DNA from 2 places in the Lacticaseibacillus thailandensis DSM 22698 genome. Region 2 is predicted to be linked to the other one. Evidence: riboswitches for the same ligand, from Rfam matches in the RefSeq annotation. Region 2 holds a riboswitch; the other holds the start of a gene.

Region 1 (8,001 bases), on a different contig from region 2:
AGAAAAAGAACGTTTGTGTAAGTGTTTTTTGAAAATGTCTTGGCAAAGCGGCTGCTTCTGGAAACGCTGATAGCGCTTTCCTAAAGAAATCAAGGCTTTTTAGCTGATTTGAAAGTTGAAAATAGCCTGTCAGGCGGATTGACCGCTACTAATCATGAGCGGACAAAAATAACCCGGATGCATGCAGGCATCCGGGCAAGACTAACATTATTTTAAACGAAGGGGTGATAAACCAGTTCGATTACGCCTTTGCGGGTAGCAAAGTTCACGTGCTCTAATTCTTGGGTCAGAATTTTATTGTATTCAGCCAAGACATCGCCGGGTAAGGGGGTGCAACCGTGTAACTGCTTAATCAGATCTGCGGGGGTCAGCGCGCTATCCAGGTCGGCAAAAATCGCTAGTTTACCCACCACGTCAGCCAGTAGGTCTGACATGGCTGCATCGGGTTTGCCACTGGGATCGGTGATAACGAGTTCGTGTTGGCTCACGGGCCGGTGGTTGACCTGCAATAACTTGAGTGCCTGAAAAACGTTCATGATGGTTGCCCTCCTACGGCATAACTTAACCCCTATCTTAGGCGAAAACGGGGTGACTGACAATCACTAAGGACTATCAGCATCAAGAGAAATTATTTCCCGGGAAATAATTGGCCCACATCAGTCATGGCCACCACCCGGTGCGTTCAGGTGATGGCCACTGTTAGTAGTCAAGGTAATTGGCAGTATTATGCTGTTAAGCCCGGTTCAGGTACCGCTTAAGGAAGTCCCGGGTGGCGGCTTCACGCGGGTGCTCAAAGATTTGTGCTGGCGTGCCCTGCTCACCAACAACGCCATCATGCATGAAGATGACCGTGTCAGAGACATCACGGGCAAAAGCCATTTCGTGAGTGACGACGATCATGGTGAGGCCGGTGCTGGCTAGGTCCTTCATGGCGGCGAGCACGTCGTCCACCATTTCTGGGTCTAGCGCGCTGGTTGGCTCGTCGAACAGCAGCATTTCTGGGTCCATCGCTACGGAACGCGCAATAGCGACCCGCTGCTTCTGGCCCCCGGAGAGTTGGGCGGGCTTGGCGTTGACGAAGGGCCCCATATTCATTTGCTGGAGGATCTCCATGCCGTGCTTTTTGGCTGCACCTTTGTCACGCTTCAGGACCGTGACTTGGGGTACCACCACGTTGTCGAGCACGGACAGGTTATTGAATAGGTTGAAGTTTTGGAACACCATTCCTACCTTGGTGCGGTAACGGATGAGGTCGAAGTTATCAGCGAGAACATTCTCGCCGTGAAACAGAATTTGGCCGCTGGTTGGTGGCTCTAGTAGGTTGAGCCCACGCAACAGGGTGGACTTACCGGACCCTGAACGACCGATGATAGTTAACACTTCACCCTTAGTGACGGCGAGGTTGATGTCTTTTAGCACCTCGTGGTTGCCGAACCGCTTCTGCAGGTTGCGTACTTCTAGCAAAGCTGATTCCGTCATTATTCAGCATCTCCTTCCGTATCCTTAATGGATGGCGTCTCCACCTGCATCTGGTTGTTCATCACGTTGTAGTTTTTGGGCCCATCGAGGTGTTTTTCGATGAGACGGAAGAGCCGTGAGATGGTAAACGTCATGATTAGATAGATGCCACACACGATCAGGTAGGTGTGGAAGAACTGGAAGCTTTGCCCCGAAATGGTTTCGGCGGTAAAGAACAGTTCGGACACACTGATGATGGACAGCACCGAAGTGTCCTTGATATTAACGATAAATTCGTTGGTCACGGCTGGCAAACTGTTGCGGATGGCTTGTGGCAGGATGACTTTGGTCATGGTTTGCCAATGGGTGAAGCCGAGCGCGTGGGCCGCTTCGAACTGGCCCTCGTCCACGGAAATAATCCCGCCACGGATGATTTCGGAAATGTAGGCCCCGGTGTTGATCGATACAATGACCAGGGCGGCAACGGTCCGGTCCATATTGACCCCAAAGGCCTGGGCAGCCCCGTAGTAAAGTACGGCCGCCTGAACAATCATTGGTGTGCCCCGGAAGACCTCAATGTAGACGGATAACAGCCAGTTGATGATAGCCATCAAGCCCCGCTGGGCGGGCTTTTTTGCACGGGGAATGGTCCGGACGATGCCGACTAGCAGGCCAATGATGAACCCAACGAGCGTACCAATTAACGCTAACAGCAATGTCATCCCGGTCCCGCGCAGTAGCATAGCACCATACTGCTTAAGAATGTTCGTGAACCAATTGCCACTCGAATTGGTGACGGGCTGATCCTTGACGGCCTGAGTCATCATGTGGTTCCGTTCCTTGGTGGAAATTCCCGCCAAAACTTGATTGATCTTGGCTTCATTAGGGTCCTGTTTGCGCAGGCCGATGGCGAGGTCGGTGTCACTTGCATCCGTTTTGAAGCCTTTGTTCTTGGCAAAGTGGATGTAGGTGAGCTTGTTATTGGCGTGCTCTGCTGTGATCCCTTCCGGAATTTCGGAGACGTACCCGTCAATGGTACCGGATTCCAGCGCAACCCGCATGGCCGGAAAGTCATCCATGGCGGATTGACGCTTAACGCCCTTGATCTGCTTGATGGCGGTGTAGTGGTAGGTGGATAGTTGTGCGGTTAGCTTGGCGCCTTTAAAGTCCGATAACTTAGTGGCGTGGGCGTACTTGGAATCTTTGCGTACAACAATAGTTAGTTTAGATGCGTAGTAAGTGTTACTGAAGTCGATCGACTTGCGCCGGGCTGGTGTGGGGGACATACCGGCGATGATAGCGTCAATCTTGCCGGAGGTTAATGACGGTAACAGTCCGTCCCACTTTGTCTTAACGACGATGGGCTTTTTGCCTAACGCACGGGCAATCTTCTTGCCCATCTGTACGTCATACCCATTGGCCCAGAGTTTTGAACCCTGGATTCTTACGGCGCCGTGTTTACTAGAGTTTTGTGTCCAGTTAAAGGGTGCGTACCCGGCCTCCATACCAATTTTGTAATACTGACTACTGCTGGCGGCACTTACTTGGTGACTAGGCGCGGTGACCCACAGCCCGGTCAGTATCAGTGCGCTCACAATTGCGAACCAAACTTTCTTCATTGGTGTTCTCCCTTCATCTGACTACCGTGGCTAACGGTCGATCAAGCTACGCGTTGGGCGCGGCCCACATACCGTGAGGGGAAACAGGGGTATGAAAAAGACCCATTGAATTGAATGAACAACTCAATGGGCCCGCTAATCTCACTATATAAGTAGTAAAACCAACAATCATAGCGCTCCTTGCCAGTGGCAAGACAGTCCGGCGACTTTCGTCGACCGGCCCAACGACAGTTGCTGCGGAGCAACTGTCGTTTCGGCGGGGTTGCTTTCAACTAGAGTCATCGTATCCGCTACTCGTCTAGCTGTGGTCGTCCCCGCGACCTCTATTTCGTCGTGGTATATATCATGTTGCCTCTAAAATTACCCGGTTTTACGCAACCTGTCAAGACGTGTCTGCCCCTCTCCGCGCCAATGTTGGGTAGTGATGGAATGAGTATCGGTGGATTAGGGATGACTAAAAATGCTGTACCCCTTTGTGGGTATGGTGTTGCGCATTTTGCCCTTTAGGCAAACAAAGTAAACAAAATTCGAAAAAATTTTTTTGAGCTTTTGGTTGCTATTAGTGACTTTTCATGAAACACAAGTTGGTTTTGTCAAGAAAGGGCTTGCAAAACGTGCCCTATCTGCGCATACTTAACACTGTTAAGAAAACCCCTTACATTTCGAGTTTAGTAGCAATTGTACATTATTTAGGTAAACCTAAAGTGTGGGGCTTTCTAAATAAATATATTTTGGGAGGCGAAACAATGGTCGGAATCATTCTAGCCAGCCACGGCGAATTCGCTGCAGGCATCAAGCAGTCTGGTGAAATGATCTTCGGTGAGCAGGACAAGGTCGAAGTTGTCACGTTCAAGAACGGCGAAAGTCCTGACGATCTGAAGCAACATCTTCTAGATGCTACGACTAAGTTCGACCCCGAAGACGACGTACTGTTTCTGATTGATTTGTGGGGTGGCTCACCATTCAATCAGGCAAGCGGAATCTTTGAGGAACACAAGGACAAGTGGGCAATCGTTACTGGCCTGAACCTACCGATGCTGATTGAAGCATACGGTTCTCGTTTGACGATGAACTCCGCTCACGAACTGGCCGCACATCTAGTTGCCGCTGGACGCGATGGTGTCAAGGTTAAGCCAGAAGCCCTCGAACCGAAGCCAAAGGCCGCACCTGCTGCTAAGAAGCACGCAGCTGCATTGCCTGAAGGCACGGTTGTCGGTGATGGTAAGATCAAGCTTGTGCTCGCACGTGTCGACTCACGTCTGTTGCATGGGCAAGTTGCAACGACTTGGACCAAGACTACTGGCCCGAACCGGATTATCGTTGTTTCTGATGGTGTCGCAAAAGACAAGTTACGTAAGACCATGATTGTGGAGGCCGCACCGCCTGGGGTTAAGGCAAACGTCGTTCCTATTAAGAAGTTCATCGACGTTTGCAAAGATCCTCGGTTCGGTAACACGAAGGCGTTGATTCTGTTTGAAACTCCTGAGGATGCACTGGAAGTTGTCAATGCGGGTGTTGATATTCCAACCCTGAACATTGGTTCCATGGCGCACTCGGAAGGTAAGACGGTTATCAACAAGGTTCTCTCGGTTGACCAAAAGGATGTTGACGCATTTAAGGCATTGCGGGACAAGGGCGTTAAGTTCGATGTTCGCAAGGTGCCTGCTGACAGCCCTGAGAACTTGGGTAACTTGCTTAAGAAAGCGGGATTTGACTTTTAATCGACGCGTCTTCGCGTCCGCAATTATATAAGGAGGACCACAATGTCATTTATTTCTGTTATTGGGATCCTAATCGTGTCATTCCTTGCTGGTATGGAAGGTATCTTGGACGAATTCGATTTCCATCAGCCAATTTTGGCTTGCCCGTTGATCGGTCTGGTATCTGGCCACCCAGCTGAAGGTTTGGCATTAGGTGGGTCTCTCCAATTGATCGCCTTGGGCTGGATGAACATTGGTGCCGCTGTTGCACCTGACGCCGCCCTGGCATCCGTTGCCGCTGCAATCCTGGTATGTGTTAAGGGTACCAGTGTTTCCAACGGTGTCGCGTTGGCCATTCCACTGGCTGTTGCCGGTTTGGTTCTGACCATTATCGTTCGTACCATTGCAACCTTCTTGGCTCATGGTGCTGACGGTGCTGGTAAGCGCGGTTCATTTGCTGGTGTTTACGCATTCCACTTTATCGCTTTGGCCCTGCAGGGTCTGCGTATCGCGATTCCTGCAGCCCTGATCGTTGCCGTACCAACTCACGTTGTGACTGACTTGCTGGCAGCTTTGCCAGACGTTGTCACCAACGGTTTGAAAGTCGGTGGTGGTATGATCGTTGCCGTTGGGTACGCCATGGTTATCAACATGATGGCTACGCCTGCTCTGTGGCCATGGTTCTTCCTGGGCTTTGCCTTGGCTGCACTATCCGAAATTACTCTGATCGGTATGGGTATTATCGGTGTTGTTATGGCCCTGCTGTTCCTGCAGGTTGACCCAGAATTCAACAAGACGTCCGGCGGTTCTTCATCTAGTGATGGCGGCGACCCAATCGACGACATCCTGAATGATTACTAGGAAGGGAGGAAATAATAATGGCTAATGAAATTAAGTTAACTAAAACAGACCGTTTCTGGGTCTTCTGGAACAGTCAATTCCTCCAGGCTTCCTGGAACTACGAACGTATGCAGAACGTTGGCTGGGCCTTTGCCCTCGCACCAGCGCTGAAGAAGTTGTACAAGACTAAGGAAGACCGTGCCGCTGCTTTGAAGCGTCACCTGGAATTCTTTAACACGCACCCATACCTGGTTGCACCTATTCTTGGTGTTGAAATGTCTCTGGAAGAAAGTCGTGCTAACGGGGCTCCTGTTACCGACCAAACCATCCAGGGTGTTAAAGTTGGTATGATGGGCCCTCTGGCCGGTGTTGGTGACCCAGTGTTCTGGGCGACCGCTCGTCCTATCCTCGGTGCCTTCACGGCGTCATTTGCCTTGTCTGGTAGCTGGCTTGGTCCAATCCTGTTCTTCGTTGTATGGCAGATTATCCGTATGGGTTTCCTGTGGTTCACGCAAGAAATGGGTTACAAGCAAGGTGAAGCGATCACTAACGACGTTTCTGGTGGTTTGCTGCAGAAGATCACTGTTGGTGCTTCTGTCCTAGGTATGTTCATCATGGGTGTCCTAGTTCCTCGTTGGATGACCATGAACTTCCCAGCCGTTGTTTCTAACGTTAAGGTTGACAAGGACGCGCAGGTTAACTTCCAGCCAGTCATCAATGCCGCTAACCACGGTCACCTGACTGTTGGCAAGATTCGCGCTGTCATTGCTTCCGTTAACGCTGGTAACTCCGTCACGCCAACAAAGACTACCACTCTTGGTGATATCTTTGATGAATTGACTCCAGGTCTGATGCCTTTGCTGCTCACCCTGGTATGTGTATGGTTGCTACGGAAGAAAGTTAGTCCAATCGTTATCATTCTGGGACTGTTCGTTGTTGGTATTCTGGCCTACTGGGCAGGTATCCTCGGCGCATAATCTCGTCAATGTGCTATTGAACGACAGAATCGGCAATAGGCCGGTTCTGTTTTTATTTTCACGAGGTTTGTTATAATCAGGGCATAATTATTAATAGTTGCTGTCGATGAGGAGGAAACATCATGGTGGAAGTCGAAATATTAAACCATACCGCGGAGGGGACCTTTAAAGTCAATTCCATGGTGAGTGCCAGTGACCCTAAACCGGGTTTTCTGATTTTGGGTGACGGGGGGCTCGAGTTCCGTGCTGATAGTGGGCATGGGTACATCATGATTCCTTGGGCCAACATCAAACGGGTGCGCGCACAGGTCTACATGAAGACGCACATACGTGGCTTCTTTATTGATGTTGACGACGGGCGCAGCTTCAACTTTGTAGCCAGCAAAGCCGTGGAGGCGCTGCGAATCATGCGGGACCACCTAGGTAGCGCCAAACTCGTCAAGGCGGCGACGTTGACTGGGACCATGAACAAGCGGTTCCACAATCTGTGGCAGAACGTCACCAAGCGGTTTGGCCGTAAAGAAAATAAATAGTCCTGAGCGACAAACAGGCCACCGGGTGCGACGACGTATACGTCGCCAACATCCGGTGGCCTGTTTATGCCTGCAGAAAGGCGTGGATCAAACTGTAGAAACGGTCAGTGTCCTCAATGTAGGACATATGGTTGGCATGCGCAACCAAGCGTAGGTGGGCATCCGGAATGCCTGCGGCGAGGTGCCGTGCTGCCCGGAGGTGGATGTCACCTTGGGCGCCCGCCAAGATGAGGGTGGGTGCGCTGACCCGCGCCAGCTGTTCATTGGTAATGTGGGGCCCCCACATTTGTAGTCCCAGTTTCTTCCGCGGACGGGAGAAGTAGTCGGCCGCCAAGGCGATACGCTTGCGTAGCCGCAGGTCACGTGGTTGGGTGTGGACACCTGCCAGGATCAACCGGCCAATGATGGTAGGATGCGCGCTGGCGACCAAGAGGGCACTGATACCACCGTCACCAACACCAATGACGGTGGGTGCGCGCAGGTTCAATGTTTGGATAAAGTCCCTGACATCCGTGGCCATTAACTGATAACTAATGTAATCCGTGGTGCTACTTTGGCCGTGGTCGCGTGCGTCCAACGCGTACACCGTGAAGTTTGGCGCCAGCTGGGGAATGAGGTCTGCAAAGATGGCGTGGCTAGTGCCGTTACCGTGTAACAGGATCAGCGGGTGTCCGTGTCCATGCTGGGTATAGTAAAGTGTCGTGTGGTTGACTGTTAGATACATGTTGCTCCTCCTTGCGCCATTATTTCCCGGGAAATAATTATCGGTGTGTTTGTGGTGGGTGATTTTTGCGACTCACCGGTCTTACCGGTATAATAGTAACAGAACAGCACCTAATGGAGGGCCGATTATGGCTAAGAAAATACTTGTGGT
Region 2 (8,001 bases):
TTAATGTCGTCGGTGCTACCAAAAATGGGGAAATCTTCAGCATCGCTCGCGGCACGGTCCAGTCCGCCAACAACCTGGATGTCGTCGGTAGCCTGCAACATGTGTGCTACCCTACGGCCCATCTTCCCGGAAGCACCAGATACAAATACTGTTGTCATAAAAAATTAACCCTCCAATACTGATAGTACGTGCTGTGTCTCGGCGTCGTTCAACGGAATCATGGGCAAACGCAGGTTGTTCTTGATCTCGCCACGCTTTGCCAACGCCATCTTCACTGGCTCTGGGGATGGGTAGGCGAACAACGCGTCCATCCGGGGCAGCAGCCAGTCCATCGTTTCCTGAGCGACATCGGTCTTGCCGGCCTGGTAGTCGGTAATCATTTGGTACATTCGCTCGCCGTAGAGGTGGGAAGCCACGGAGATCACTCCGCGGGCACCGCTCTTAATGGCACCAAGCGTCTGGCCGTCCTCACCGGTGTAGACGGCAAAGTCGTCCGGCGTGTGCTGAACCAGGTAGGCCAAGTCGTCCACGGTCGTGCACTGCTTTACGCCGCCAATGTTCGGGTACTTAGCCAGCTGGACGAGCGTATCGTTGTCCAGCTTGACCACCGTGCGTCCCGGAATGTTGTAGATGATCACTGGTACCGCCGAAGCGTCGGCGATGGCTTCAAAGTGGGCCACCATCCCCGCCTGGCTCGGCTTGTTGTAAAACGGGTTGACCGCCAGTACGGCGTCGACCCCGGAGATTGCACTAACCTCTTTGGCAAAGGCCACGGAAGCGGCGGTGCTGTTAGTCCCCACGTTGGCGACGACGCTCGCGCGGCCGGCAACGTGCTTGGTAAAGTGTTGGAACAACGCAATCTTTTCGTCATGGGTCAAGGTTGGTGCCTCACCGGTAGTAGCACCAACAACGAATCCGTTGGTGTGTTCGTGGATCAGCCGGTCGGCCAACTTGTCCAAGGCGTCGAAATCGATTTGGTCATCATCAGTAAACGGCGTGATGATGGCCGTCATAATCGGTTCATTCTCAAACATATTCTCCGTCCTTTCTTGAAACACAAATGATAGCACTTTTTTTCTGGTTGTGAACGTTTTAAATTAGTTTGGTTTTGGTACCGGCTGGTGGCGTTGGCCGCCGCCGTGGACGCGTGAATCTGTGCTCGCGGCACACGCCAACTACTACTGCATCCGGTGTTCGAAGAAGCGGATGAAGGCGTCGACGCCGGGTTTGATGGACGCCTCGTCCGGACTCAGCTTATCGCTGTGTAGCGTGTGCTCCGGGTCGTTGACCCCGAGCCACGCCATGGTGCCCGGGAACTTCTGCGTCAGGAAGCCAAAATCCTCCCCGGTCATCGCTGGTTCTGCCTCCGCAAAGTCGGTCTGCGGATCGCCAGCCATGAACTGCATCATGTCCGCCGTCTGTTCGGGCGCGTTTTCTACCGGCATGTATCCGCCCTGGATCAGCTTAAGGTCCACATCGATGCCGTACGTGGCGCCGACCCCGTTAGCAATGTCACGCACACGTTGCTGCATCATCTCAATATCCGACTGCCGGAATGCCCGGATGGTCCCCATCAATGACGCCTCACCGGGAATGATGTTCGGCACCGTCCCGGCGTGCAACTCGCCAATCGTGACGACCCCGCCACGCAGCGGGTCCACGTTACGGGACACAATCGTTTGCACCTGCATCACGAAGGCTGCCGCCGCTACCAGTGGGTCTTTGGCCCGTTGCGGGTACGCCGCGTGCCCACTCAGGCCACGGAAGGTAATGTAAATTTCCGTAGTTCCGGCAAACAGCGTCCCCTGCCGCGTGGCCAGCTGACCGGCTGGCAGGGCCGGATTGTCGTGAATGGCAAAGAATTCATCCGGTTTCCAGTCGCCGCTGAACGCACCCGCCTGGTAGACCCGGTAACCGCCGTAATCTTCCTCCTCAGCAGGCTGGAAGAAGAACAGCATGTTGTCACGCGGTTGGTTGACCGCAAAGTGCTGGAGGATTCCCAGCGCCACGGTCATGTGTACGTCGTGACCGCAGGCGTGCATCTGGCCTGGAATCGTCGAAGCAAATGGCAAACCGGTGGCTTCAGTGACGGGCAACGCGTCAATATCGGTACGGTAACCAATCGTTCGCAGCGGATCCGTCCCGGCCAACCGCACCATGATGGCGGTTGGTACTTCCGGCACACCTTTGATAGTCATCCATGGCGTTTGCCAGGATTTGATCAGCTGCATGAGGTAGTCGTGGGTCCGCGTTTCGTGCAACGCGAGCTCAGGAATTTGGTGCAAGTCGCGTCGAATCTTGATCAACGCGTCGGCATCTAAGTCTGTCATAAACACAACTCCTTTTCTTGAACCCAACTAACGCTATGCCAGCCCAAAACTACAGCTGACGCAGTGCGTCGATCAGCCCAGTCTTGCTGTCAGTCTTGGCATCCTTCATCTTCAGGACCTTGGCGGGCACGCCGCCAACCACGGCATTGGCGGGCACGTCGTCAATGACCACGGCACCGGCAGCAACAACCGCACCTTTGCCAATGTGAATGCCTTCCAGCACCACCGCGTTGGCGCCAATCAAAACGTCATCTTCAACGATAACGGGTGTGGCGGACGCTGGTTCGACCACGCCGGCCAGGACGGTCCCGGCACCAATGTGGCAGTGCTTGCCCACGGTCGCACGGCCACCAAGGATGGCGCCCATGTCGATCATGGTACCTTCACCGATCTTAGAACCAATGTTGATGACGGCCCCCATCATGATGACGGCGTTGTCATCGATAGTGACGTGTTCACGGATGATCGCACCCGGCTCAATGCGCGCGTTGATGTTGCTAATGTCGAGCATCGGCACCCCGGTGTTACGGCCGGTCACTTCAACGTGAGCGTTGGTAATTACAGCTTTGTTTGCGTCCAGCCATGGCTTGATGCTAGCCGCGTCGCCGTATAGCTGACCGGTCTTGACGTCCAGAAAGCTCTCAACGCCAGCCGGTACAGCGGTCAGTTTGCTGGTATCGCCAGCAAAAACAACGTGCATCGGCGTTGACTTGGGTGCGTTGGCGATATACTCGATAATCTGTTCTGCGTTAAATGGTTGTGCCATAGTGTTGCTTCCTCCTATATGGTTGGTTGCGTCAATCAATTTTTAAGGTTAATTCACAATGTTAATCGTGCTGGTATGGTTCATCAAAGGCGACGAGGTCCGCCCACGTTTCGCGCCGTACCACGACTTGGGCCTGACCGTCCTCACAAAAGACGACGGCGGGCAACGGGTTCCGGTTGTAGTGCGAGGCCATGGAGTAACCATATGCGCCAGTCGCGAGTACGGCCAGAATGTCGCCCGGTACGACTGGCGGCAGCGCCGCACGTTCAACCAGGATGTCACCCGATTCACAATACTTACCGGCTAACGTCACGACCTGCGTGGTTGCAGCGTGCGGACGGTCGGCCAGCACGGCTTCGTATTCAGCTTGGTACAAAGCCGGACGGATGTTGTCACCCATCCCGCCGTCGACCGTCTGGTACGTCCGGACACCCGGAATCTGCTTGGTCCCGCCGGCCGTGTATAGCGTAATCCCGGCGGCACCCACGATGGAGCGCCCGGGCTCGATCCAAATAGCGGGCAGCGTCCAATTCGTGTCGGCGAGCCCCGTTTGGATTGTCGACACGAGGGCGTCCACAAACTCCGTCGGGGGAATTGGCGTGTCGGCATCCGTGTACTGAATGCCAAAGCCACCGCCCAAATCCAACACTTGCGGGGCGTAATCCCACGCCCGAACGAGGTCGACTAGCTTTTGCGCCTCCGCAACGAACCCATCAACCGCAAAAATTTGCGAGCCAATGTGGGCGTGCAGGCCCAACAAGTTGAGGTGTGGGGCCGCCTGGGCGGCAATCAGCGCGTCGTGTGCCTGCCCGCTGGCGACGTCAAAACCAAACTTACTGTCTGCTTGGCCCGTCATGATGTACTCGTGGGTGTGGGCCGACACGTCCGGGGCAATACGTAGCAAGATATCCTGAACCACGTGACGGGCGGCCGCCAATTCTTCCAGGCGGTTCAGCTCAAAGCGGTTATCCACGATAATCGTACCTAACCCTGCATCCAGGGCCAGCTGCAGTTCCGCGTCAGACTTATTGTTACCGTTGAACGACACGTGAGCCATATTGACCCCAGCGCGCTGTGCGGTCACAATTTCGCCCCCTGATACCACGTCGAGGTGGGCACCCTCACTGACCGCCACCTGGAACATGGCGATGGTAGCAAAGGCCTTAGCGGCGTAACTGACGGTGTAATCCACCTGATGGGCCGCAAACGCCGCCCGGTACGCGCGAATGTTGGCGCGGATAACGCCCACGTCATATGCATATAGTGGCGTACCGAACTCGCGCGCCAATTCACTGGCAGTGACGCCACCAATGGCCAGACGCCCCTGTGCGTCCGTTGAAACCGGAATGGTCATGCAATACCTCCATTAACGGTGCGCCCCGATTGCGCACCGACGTGTTCTAATCACTAATTTCACGAATCAACCGGTCGTTCAGGTTGATCGACAATTCCCACGGGGCAAAGCCGGTGAAGTTAGCCCACTCATCCAGGGTGATTTCCTCATCCCCGTCGCGACCCAACACCGTGACCTTGGTGCCTAACGGTAACGGGCCGGGCAGCCGGATCATCATGGCGTCCATGGCCAGCTTACCCAAAATCTGGCACCGCTGACCGTTGACCAGCACTTCAGCACCAGTCAGCCGCCGCGTCAGACCGTCACCATAACCTAGCGGAATGGTACCGACCCACTCGCCCTCTTTGGCCTCATAGATGTGGCCGTAGGAAATTCCGTCACCCGCATGCATCTGCTTGACGAAGATCAGTTGCGTCGTCAGCGTTAGCACCGGCTCCAGGTAACTAGCATCCCGTAGCTCTCCCAACGACGGCTCAATGCCGTACACCACGGTGCCAGCGCGGATGACGTCGGTCGGGATTTCGTCGGCATGGTACATCGCGGCCCCCGAGTTGGCGACGTGCACCATCGGCGGGTGCGGAAACGTGTCGGTAAGCTCGTGCCAGCGGGCCAGCTGCTTGTGGAAGTAGTCGACCTCGGACGAGTCTGCCTGGGAAAAGTGGGTCATCAGCCCGTAGTAGTTAAAGTCGTGGGGATGGTCCTGCATGAACTGCAGGCTCGCGTCCATTTCTTTGCGACTACGGTAACCGATCCGACCCATACCGGTATCGATACCCATCGATACTTTGAGCGGCCGGGCTGCCTGTGCCAAGTAGGGCTGCGCGTCGTGGAGCCACTGGTCACTGGCCACGGTCGTAATCAGGTCGTTGTCCGCTAACTCCTCCGCGTACTGCGGCATCACGATACTCATCACCAAGATGGGCACCGTAAAGCCGTGTTGCCGCAACGTTAGTGCTTCGTCCAGGACGGCCACCGCCAACCCGTCCGCACCGCCATTCACGGCGGCGCGACTCATTTCGAGCAACCCGAAACCATACGCGTTCGCCTTCACGGCCAGAAAGACCGTTTTGGCGTGTGCCGCCTTCCGCGTCTCCGCGATGTTGTGCGTTACCGCATGCTGCGATATATATAATTTTGTTGGACGATGATCAGCTGTGACTGCCATGAACCAAACCCCCTACGCGTCAATTGTCATTACTACGTGTCCGACCAAATGGACACACTACTGCATATTATAAGGTATAGAGGGGGCGCTGACCATGGCGGTTGCCAGAACGGTAGCACGTTCAGATGGCACGAAAAAGCCCATCCGGCGTGCGTTATTCGCATACCAGATGGGCTTGTCAAAGTCTTCGTTAAAAAACCGTTGGTCCATAATGATTTACGATAGCGCTCCGCAGCCGTTAACTGCGACAGTCCAGCGGTTATTCACCGGTGGCCCAACCAACCAGGCTTACACTTGCCCAGTTGATTTCGGCGGTCTTCCCTTTCATGCGCCCGCACCGTTGAGTGTAATCAACTTGGACGCGCTACTCATGGCAACCGCAACCTCTATCTTTTCTAATTATCGTTAGGTTACAATTAATATACGCACTCTGTCAACCCAACGTTGACGCTAAACTGGTGTTTCACGGTACAACTAGTTGGTAGTTAAAATCCAGGAGTGCTAGCAGAACGACGGCGGGGTGACCAAAGATGTAGTTGTTGCCACCCCAGATTCAACGCACCGACTTGTTACCGCGGGTGGAGATTCGTATACTAGCAGGTGAATATAAGATATACATACGCCCATACATTTATGCGTAGCAACACCGCCCCAATGTAGTATTGTTATCATATAAACCATTTGAGAAAGTTGGCATATTGTTCATGAAGGTCGTAAAATTCGGTGGCTCCTCCCTGGCCACAGGCCCACAACTCGAGAAGGCCATTAACATCGTAACCGCAGACGCTGACCGCCGCATCATGGTGGTCTCCGCCCCCGGCAAACGTCAATCCGGTGATACCAAAGTCACTGACCTACTCAGCAAGCTCGCTGACGCCGTCGTTGACGGAACGGACACCGAACCCGTTACTGAAGAAATTCTCAGCCGCTACGTCGACATCGCGCGCTACTTTGGCGTGCCCACCGACATCATTGACCGGTTGCGGCGCCACCTCGGCGACATGGCGGCCCGCAATTACCCCACCACTGACTACCTGTACGCGGCCTTTATGGCTCAAGGCGAGTTCATGAACGCCCAGCTGGTAGCTGAAGTCATGGCCCATCAGGACATCAACGCACGGTTCGTCGGCCCCCGCGACCTAGGCATCACCGTCACTGGTGAACCCCGCGCCGCGACCGTGACCGATGACAGTTACGCCCGGATCGCGCAGTTTGAGTTGCACCCCGACGAAATCATCGTCGTACCAGGATTCTTTGCTTACGACAAGGATGGTAACATCGCCACCTTTGCCCGCGGCGGATCCGACATTACCGGTTCCATCCTCGCCCGGGGGTTCAACGTCGACCTGTACGAAAACTTCACCGACGTGTCCTCCGTGTACGCGGTTGACCCACACATCGTCAAGCATCCCCGTGCCATCCGCACGCTGACCTATCGCGAAATGCGTGAACTGGCCTACTCCGGCTTCTCCGTCTTTAATGACGAAGCTATCATTCCCGTGATCCAGGCGGGTATCCGGGTCAACGTGAAGAATACCAATGATCCGGAAGCGCGGGGCACGTTCATCGCGCCCACCAAAGACGTGAACCACCACCACCACATCACAGGGGTGGCCGCCAACCGCAACTTTGTGGGCCTCTACCTGCACCGCTACCTCATCAACACACAGGTCGGCTTCACCCTGCACCTGCTACAAATTCTGCGCAAGTACAACGTTAGCTACGAACACATGCCGTCAGGAATCGACGACCTGACCCTGATCATCGACAAGGGCCAGTTGTCACCGGACAAAAAGCGCGGTATCACGGCCGACATCAAGGCGGAGATCGCGCCCGACCAGTTGGATTGGTTCGACGACTTTGCCGTCCTCATGATTGTGGGCGAAGGGCTCTATGCACAAAACGACCTGCTGGCCAGAATTATGGTCAGCCTGGCCGACGCGGGCATCGCGCCAACGATGATCAACCAGGGTGCGTCGCGGATCAGCATCATGCTGGGTGTGCCGGCCGAACAGGCGGACGACGCCGTACGGGCAGTCTACGAGCTGAGCTGTACGCACCACAGCGAGGTCACCCAGGCTAATAAGCAACAAGTATCGTTAGATTAACGGGTAATAGATGAAAATGCACGGCGGTACCAGTGAGCAAACGTTTGCTCACTGGTACCGCCATTTTTATTGTTGCCATTAACCACAAACTGACAACGGCCTGGGCTGGTTGAGGTGATTGATCCGTCAGCTACGATTCCCCGCAAAATTAGGCTACTTGACCCATCTCTAATAATGATTTAATATAATGACAATATTAATGACGCGGAGATGAGTAACGTCGTCGTGGGTGCGCAGAGAATCGGAGGTTGCTGGGAGCCGATCACCGCACGGCACGT

What was found. A riboswitch is a leader RNA that binds a small molecule or an ion and turns the genes downstream of it on or off. The one in region 2 is predicted to bind lysine.
Region 1: another riboswitch for lysine. It lies ahead of FD19_RS06075 (ABC transporter permease subunit); the one in region 2 lies ahead of alr (alanine racemase).

Annotation. Positions count from the first base shown of each region.
Region 1 is NZ_AYZK01000003.1:159,439-167,439, forward strand. It holds gene FD19_RS06065 (hypothetical protein) at 213-536, opposite strand; gene FD19_RS06070 (amino acid ABC transporter ATP-binding protein) at 733-1,479, opposite strand; gene FD19_RS06075 (ABC transporter permease subunit) at 1,479-3,077, opposite strand; lysine riboswitch at 3,241-3,411, opposite strand; gene FD19_RS06080 (mannose/fructose/sorbose PTS transporter subunit IIB) at 3,824-4,798, shown strand; gene FD19_RS06085 (PTS mannose/fructose/sorbose transporter subunit IIC) at 4,841-5,638, shown strand; gene FD19_RS06090 (PTS system mannose/fructose/sorbose family transporter subunit IID) at 5,656-6,594, shown strand; gene FD19_RS06095 (DUF956 family protein) at 6,717-7,127, shown strand; gene FD19_RS06100 (alpha/beta fold hydrolase) at 7,192-7,851, opposite strand; gene yycF (response regulator YycF) at 7,979-8,001, shown strand, end outside.
Region 2 is NZ_AYZK01000008.1:14,060-22,060, reverse strand. It holds gene dapB (4-hydroxy-tetrahydrodipicolinate reductase) at 1-158, opposite strand, end outside; gene dapA (4-hydroxy-tetrahydrodipicolinate synthase) at 165-1,034, opposite strand; gene FD19_RS08540 (N-acetyldiaminopimelate deacetylase) at 1,179-2,330, opposite strand; gene dapD (2,3,4,5-tetrahydropyridine-2,6-dicarboxylate N-acetyltransferase) at 2,380-3,096, opposite strand; gene lysA (diaminopimelate decarboxylase) at 3,158-4,444, opposite strand; gene alr (alanine racemase) at 4,497-5,615, opposite strand; lysine riboswitch at 5,830-6,012, opposite strand; gene FD19_RS08515 (aspartate kinase) at 6,320-7,723, shown strand.